DNA from 2 places in the Sphingomonas sp. Xoc002 genome. Region 1 is predicted to be linked to the other one. Evidence: riboswitches for the same ligand, from Rfam matches in the RefSeq annotation. Region 1 holds a riboswitch; the other holds the start of a gene.

Region 1 (3,398 bases):
TCCCTGCGGAATGCGACGCGCGGGATAGAGGCGGCTCATCGAGGCAGCATGCTGCTATTAGCGAATGTCCGCAAGTGGGCGATAGCGGTCGTCGGCCGACCATCAGACCAACTGGTTATCCGTTCAGGGGCTGACTATGATGAGGTATGGACGTGGTCGGCTTGCTCATGCTTCCTCTCGGAGCGATAATCACCGCAACGTGGGTAATCATCGCTGCTGCACTTGGACGTGAGCCAATGTTTCGCAGCCCGTTCTTGGTCGCCTACGCCCTCGCTATTCTCCTGATGCAGCCGTGGTACATAGGCTCGTGGCAGGACGCAGGCATGGCTCTTGTGATGCTTGTCATGAGCGCCATTCCAATCGCAGCTGGATGTGTTGCTGGTGGAATACCTGCCGCCCTGGTCGTCTCTCTCTTGCGTAAGCTTGCCCAAGCCCGGCGTCGCTGAGTGTCCGCCAGTGGGCGAAAGCCGCCGCCTCTACCGAACCGCCATCCCCGCCGCCGCGATTTGCGACAGCAAATTCGCTCGTACCGCATCCGACACCGGAGGCAATGGCCGCGCCGCCTTGCCGTGGCGCAGGCGTTCGCGGTCCTTTTCGTCCGGCTCGACGACGCGCACCCGCACCGCCGCCTTGCCGACCGCGCGCAGGCCGAGTTGTTCGGCGGCGCCGCGCGACAGGTCGATGATCCGCGACGATCCCGCGAACGGCCCGCGATCATTGACCCGCACGATGATCCGCCGCCCGGTATCCAGCGCCGTCACCTCGACATAGCTGGGCAGGGGCAGGGTGGTATGCGCGGCCGTCGCCCAGCCGGGACGGAAACGTTCGCCGTTGGCGGTGCGCTTGCCCGATTCGCCGCCATACCAGCTGGCATAGCCGAGCATGTCATAAGTCGTGTCCTCGGCGGGGACATAGGTGATGCCCCGCACCGTATAGGGCTTGCCGATCCGCACCGGAAAATCGCTGACCGGCCGGTAATTGCCACCCGAACAGGCCGCGACCAGGCAGGCCGCTGCCGGTGTCCATCGGCGCATCGCTTTCCAAACCACCATGCGCTTCGATTAGGCTGACCGCGCGCCGGGATAAAGCCGTTTGCGCCTCTGTCCGGCGCAGACTATCCCTATGCCGACCGGCAAAGGCTTTCAGCCATGCCGCCGGAATATCGCATCGGTGCCCCTCGGGGCTTCAAACGGGAATATGGTGCAAATCCATAGCTGTCCCTGCAACTGTAAGCGGTGAGCGCGTGATGCCGGTTCCTGCAACAGGGAACAGCCACTGGAGCGATCCGGGAAGGCCGCATTGCCGACGCTTCGACCCGCAAGCCAGGAGACCTGCCGATGCGAGTCGCTCTTGCCGCGATCCAGGGGATGGTCATGGCCAGGATATATTGTATCATGCGAGCGACGCCATAGGGCAAACCTGAATCGGAACCCGGCCCGGCGTGCGCCCGTCGAAGGTGGGGGACGACCGCGACAGCGGAAGGTCGGCCTGAGTCGCAACGGCGCCGTTAAGGCATGATCCGCCCATGTCCGAAGTTTCCGCCCGACCATCGTTGAAGCGTCGCGTCACCCTGTTGATGAGCGCGCTGATCGTCGTGAATATCGCCGTCTGGGGTTGGGCGCTCAGCGTCTTTGCGGGCAACAGCCTGATGCTGGGCACGGCTTTGCTCGCCTACAGCCTGGGGCTGCGCCATGCGGTCGATGCCGATCACATCGCCGCCATCGACAATGTCACGCGCAAGCTGATGCAGGACGGCCAGCGGCCGATCGCGGTCGGCCTGTGGTTCGCGCTCGGCCATTCCGCCATCGTCCTGATCGCCGCGACCACCGTGGCGCTGGCCGCCAGCACCCTGTCCGACTTCGAGGCGTTCGGCCAGAGCGGCGGGACCATCGCCACCATCGTCTCGGCGAGTTTCCTGTTCGCCATCGCGATCATGAACCTGATCATCCTGCGCGATGTCTGGACCCGTTTCCGCCGGGTCGCACGCGGCGAGCCGATGGCGGCGGCCGATGCCGACATGATGTTTTCGGGGCAGGGGCCTTTGTCGCGTCTGTTCCGGCCGCTCTTCCGGCTGATCCGGCGCAGCTGGCACATGGCGCCGCTGGGGTTCCTGTTCGGGCTGGGCTTCGACACCGCGACAGAGGTGGCGATCCTGGGCCTGTCGGGTTCGCACGCGGCGGACGGCGTGTCGCTGGCGACGATCCTGGTATTCCCGGTGCTGTTCGCGGTCGGCATGGCGTTGATCGACACCGCCGACGGGCTGGTGATGCTGGGCGCCTATGAGTGGGCGTTCGTCCATCCGCTGCGTAAGCTCTACTACAACATGACGATCACTCTGGTGTCTGCACTGGTTGCGCTGGTGATCGGCGGCATCCAGGCGACCGCCTTGCTCGCCGAGCGGTTCGGCTGGACGGCGGGGCCGTTCCGCTATGCGGGCGCGCTGGCCGAGCATTTCAACGTGCTGGGTTTCGCCATCGTCGGGCTGTTCGTGGTCTGCTGGGGCGCGAGCTTCCTCCTTTATCGCTGGCGCGGGTTCGCGGCGATGGAGGCGCGAATTGCCAAGCCCGGCGCGGCGGGATAAATGCCGCTGATCGGAGGGTGATAAGCCGTCCGAAGATCGCGCCGGTGCCCGCAAGGGCTTCAAACGGGAATGGGGTGCAAATCCCCGGCTGTCCCTGCAACTGTAAGCGGTGAGCGAGCGATGCTGGTGCCCATTCGAGGCACGGCCACTGGAGCGATCCGGGAAGGCGCATCCCTTCGCTTTGACCCGCGAGCCAGGAGACCTGCCGGCGTCATGGTCGCTCTTGCCTGGACCCAGGGGGTGGTTGGGGCACGGTTCTCCGTCGGGGAGCGACGAAGCCATGCGGCCGGGGCCGCATCGGTCGCCGGTTCAGCGGGGTGGACGCATGTCGCGCGCCCGTCCGTCACCGCTCCGGCGATCGGCCCCGTGTCCGCGCTCGCTCGTCCGGCGCGTCGGAGAATTACCATGCGTGACCTTTCCAAGGTCCCCGTCACCATCGTTACCGGCTTTCTGGGCGCGGGCAAGACCACGCTTATCAGCCATCTGATCCGCAACGCCGGCGGCCGTCGCCTGGCGGTGGTGGTCAACGAATTCGGCACGTTGGGCGTCGACGGCGACATCCTCCAGTCCTGCGCGATCCCCGATTGCCCGGCGGAGAATATCGTCGAGCTGGCAAACGGCTGCATCTGCTGCACCGTCGCCGACGACTTCATTCCCACGGTCGAGAAGCTGCTGGCGATGGAGCCGCGTCCCGATCACATCCTGATCGAGACCTCGGGTCTGGCGCTGCCCAAGCCGTTGCTCAAGGCGTTCGACTGGCCCGCCATCCGCTCGCGCATCACCGTCGACGGCGTGGTGGCGCTGGCCGATGCCGAGG
Region 2 (3,398 bases), 1.0 Mb from region 1:
CGCGCATCGAGCAGCGTGCCGTTTGCATCGATCCCGAAGCCCTGCGGCAGATCGAGCGTCACCGCCGCCTCGACGCCCTGCGACGATCGTTGCCCGACCTGCTCGACGGGGCTCGCCAGCGTGCGCTGGGCGAGCAACCCGGTCTTGACGATGCGATAGGCCGTCAGCGTGGCGGTGCCATGTCCGCTCGCGAACAGCCATTTGGCCCCCGCCTCGACCTGGTTCCCGCGCGCGTTGCTATACTGCACCTGCCCGGTCGACACGGTGGTCAGCGTGCCCAGCGGATCGACGCCCGTGGCATATTGCGCATAGAGCGACAGGGTCGGCACCGGTTGATAGACCAGCCCCGCGCGCCACGTCGCGTTGCGGAACGTCTTTTCCAGCACGAAGCGATCCGGCGTGGCGACGGTCCAGCGACGGACATTGTCCACCTCGTAACGGACGCCGCCGACCACCGACCATTTCGGGCCGAGCGTTACCCGATCCTCGGCAAACACCGCCAGTGCGGTGGTGCGGGTGCGATAGCGTGGGGCGATTCCCTGCGTATCGAGGAAATGACCGGGATCGAAGGCGAAGGGATCGACCGCATCGATCTGCTCGACCGAGCCGAAGTCGTTCTCATGGGTGAAGCGGACCAGATTGGCGTCCACCCCGACGACCAGCGCGTTGGCGATGCCCGGCGCGAGTCCCGTGCGCCACGTCACGCTGGCCTGATCGCCCCATTGGGTCAGGTCGTGACGGATGCCGTAATTGCTGCTCCGCCGGATCGTGGCCGGAATACCCGTCGATCCGTCCGCGCACGCGCCGCTCGCACCGACCCAGCAATAATTCTCCAGATTGCGCCAGAAACGGTCGCTGGTCAGGACATAGGCGATGTTGGACAGGCTGACCGCGCTGCTGGGACTCCAGTCGACCCGGATCGAGGCGCGGTCGTCGCGGTACCGCATCCGCCCGTCGCCGACATTATAGTTGCGATCCCGCCCCCGAAGGTCGAGCCGCCCGTCGATCAGCGGGGTGCCGAAATAGGGCATGGGCCGCTGGTCGCCATGATCGCCGCGCACCGTCACCGCCAGTGTCGCGGACGGCGACCAGCGCAACGTCCCCGACAGCGCGACGCTGTCCGACTGCCCCCGATCGACATAGCCGTCGGACCGGCGATAGCTGGCATCCACGCGGTAACCCAGTGTCGGTGTCAGCGGCCCGCCCAGCCCGGCGGCGGCGCGGAAACTGTCCTGCCCGCCAAAACCGATCTCGGCCTGGCCATGGGTCTGCGCGGTGGGCGCGCGCATTACGACATTGACCGCGCCGCCCAGCGCGCCCTGCCCGTAGAGGACCGAGGCAGGGCCGCCCAGCACATCGATCCGCTCGACCATCCAGGGATCGGTCGGGAAGGTGATCGTCCCCGCCGCCGGGAACAGCCGCACGCCGTCGACCAGTTGCAGCACCGATCCCTGCCCCGAAAAGCCGCGCGCGGCCAAGGCCGTGCCGCCATTGCCCGGATTGGCGACGCTCGACAGGCCGGGCGCGCGCGTCTCCGCCTCGACGATCGACACATCGCCGCGGGCGCGGATCGTCCCGCCGTCGAGCGATGCGATGCTGGCGGGCGTCTCCATCGGCGTCAGGCCCAGGCGACTGCCGGTGGCATTGGGTGTGTCGAGCGCCTGTTTCTCCCGCGTGCCGATCACCAGCACGGTGGCGTCGCCCCCCTGTTCCTCCGCCTTTTGCGCGCTTGCCTGCGTCGCCCCCAGCAGAAGCGCCGCGCCACCCCACAGGACCATAGGAACCTGTCCGAATCTGTTACGATATATCATTTCAAAGCCCATAGCGTCTTGTCGCGAACAAGCCGAGGCCTTGCCGCCCGATTTCGGGCAGCCGGGTGACCTGCGTGCGGCACGCCGTTTTCCGCATTCCACAGGGCCACCCATGCGCCTCCGCCACTTATGGCGTCGCTCGTCGGAACAGACCTAGCCTCGACCATCCCCTGGACCGGGCATGAGCGACCTGACGCCGGCAGGTCTCCTGGCTCACGGGTCGTCGCGGACGGATGCGCCTTCCCAGGTTGCCCCAGTGGCTGGATCGCCCATGGCCGATCCGTGCATCGCCGCTCACCGCTTACAGTTGCAGGGACAGCCGCGGATTTGGGGAGCCAAGCCCCCTCACCGTGTTCCCTTTTAATCTCCCTTGTCGGGAGAACCGGCGCGATCATATCGCCGGATCATTCCGGCCTCGTATCGCTACGCGGCGGCGACGGAGGGCGTCAAGCGGGATGAGGTCGCGGCGTCGTTGCGCTATGGCGGCGGCATGGCACGCAGGAACCGTTATCTGATCGCGACGATGCCCGATGGCTATGTGAAGACGATAGGCCCGACATCGCAGCCCTTCACCCATTATTGGCGGATCGTCGCCGATCTGGGCGGGGGCAGGACCGAAGTGTTCTGGGGCCATGCCAAGTCGCGCAAGGCGGCGGTGGCGAACGATGCCGCCATGGCGGAAGCGGTGCGGCAGCGCGGCTGGGTCGGGTATCGGTTCGAGGTCGTCGAACTGGTCGAGGCGGATGTGCCGCCTGAAACCATGAAGAAATCCTCCCCTGGCAGGGGAGGTGGCAGGGCGAAGCCCTGACGGAGGGGTGTCGCCCTCTCGATAGCGGGACACCCCTCCGACGCGCTGTGCGCGCCACCGCCCCTTTCAGGGGAGGAATATAATAAGGGCAGGGACGCATCGCCCCTGCCCTTCCCGTTACTTCTTCGGCTTGTCCTGGCCCGAGGCGTCGGACACGGCCGCACCGGCCGAACGCAGGTCGCGGCCTGCGCCGTTCACGGTGTTGCAGGCCGACAGGGTCAGGACGGCGAACAGGGTAGCACCCAGAGCGATCTTCTTGGTCATGACGATCTCCTCGAAAAAAGGGGGGTGCGGCGGGCCCGATACGCTGGCCCGCCGCGGGTACTCAGCGCAGACGACGGCGGCTGGCCGCCGTTGCGCCAAAGGCGGAGGCACCGGCGCCGACCAGCAGCGCGAGCACCAGGAGGAACGAGGTCTTGGCACCGGCGCCGGCGGCGGCATCGGCGGCCTGCTTGGCCTTGGCGACGGCTTCGTTCTTGGTCTGGACGAATTCGGCCTTGGCCTGATTCACCTGGGCCTGGGCCTGGTCGCGGCCGATCTTGCGCTGGGCGGCGACGATGTCGACCACGCGCGCTTCGGCCCGGGCGCCGTCCGCACCGCCGCGCGCCATGGCGGGCAGCTGCTTGGCGACTTCCTTCTGCGCCTGTTCCGGGGTCATCTGCGCCGGATCGGCGGGCGTTTCGGTCAGATATTTGGCGGCTTCGGCCTGCACGTCATTCTGATCGACGCCCGCGACCTGCGCGACCTTCGGAGCAGCCGCGCCCACGGTCGAACCGGCG

What was found. Region 1 has a riboswitch for cobalamin ahead of ACQR50_RS13585 (HoxN/HupN/NixA family nickel/cobalt transporter). Riboswitches for the same ligand answer to the same signal wherever they lie in the genome.
Region 2: another riboswitch for cobalamin. It lies ahead of ACQR50_RS00815 (TonB-dependent receptor); the one in region 1 lies ahead of ACQR50_RS13585 (HoxN/HupN/NixA family nickel/cobalt transporter).

The regions. Positions count from the first base shown of each region.
Region 1 is NZ_CP191175.1:2,979,845-2,983,242, reverse strand. It holds gene ACQR50_RS13595 (hypothetical protein) at 1-39, opposite strand, end outside; gene ACQR50_RS13590 (septal ring lytic transglycosylase RlpA family protein) at 477-1,052, opposite strand; cobalamin riboswitch at 1,152-1,353, shown strand; gene ACQR50_RS13585 (HoxN/HupN/NixA family nickel/cobalt transporter) at 1,526-2,581, shown strand; cobalamin riboswitch at 2,607-2,805, shown strand; gene cobW (cobalamin biosynthesis protein CobW) at 2,987-3,398, shown strand, end outside.
Region 2 is NZ_CP191175.1:157,618-161,015, reverse strand. It holds gene ACQR50_RS00815 (TonB-dependent receptor) at 1-1,778, opposite strand, end outside; cobalamin riboswitch at 1,993-2,213, opposite strand; gene ACQR50_RS00810 (hypothetical protein) at 2,302-2,619, shown strand; gene ACQR50_RS00805 (entericidin A/B family lipoprotein) at 2,737-2,883, opposite strand; gene ACQR50_RS00800 (hypothetical protein) at 2,945-3,398, opposite strand, start outside.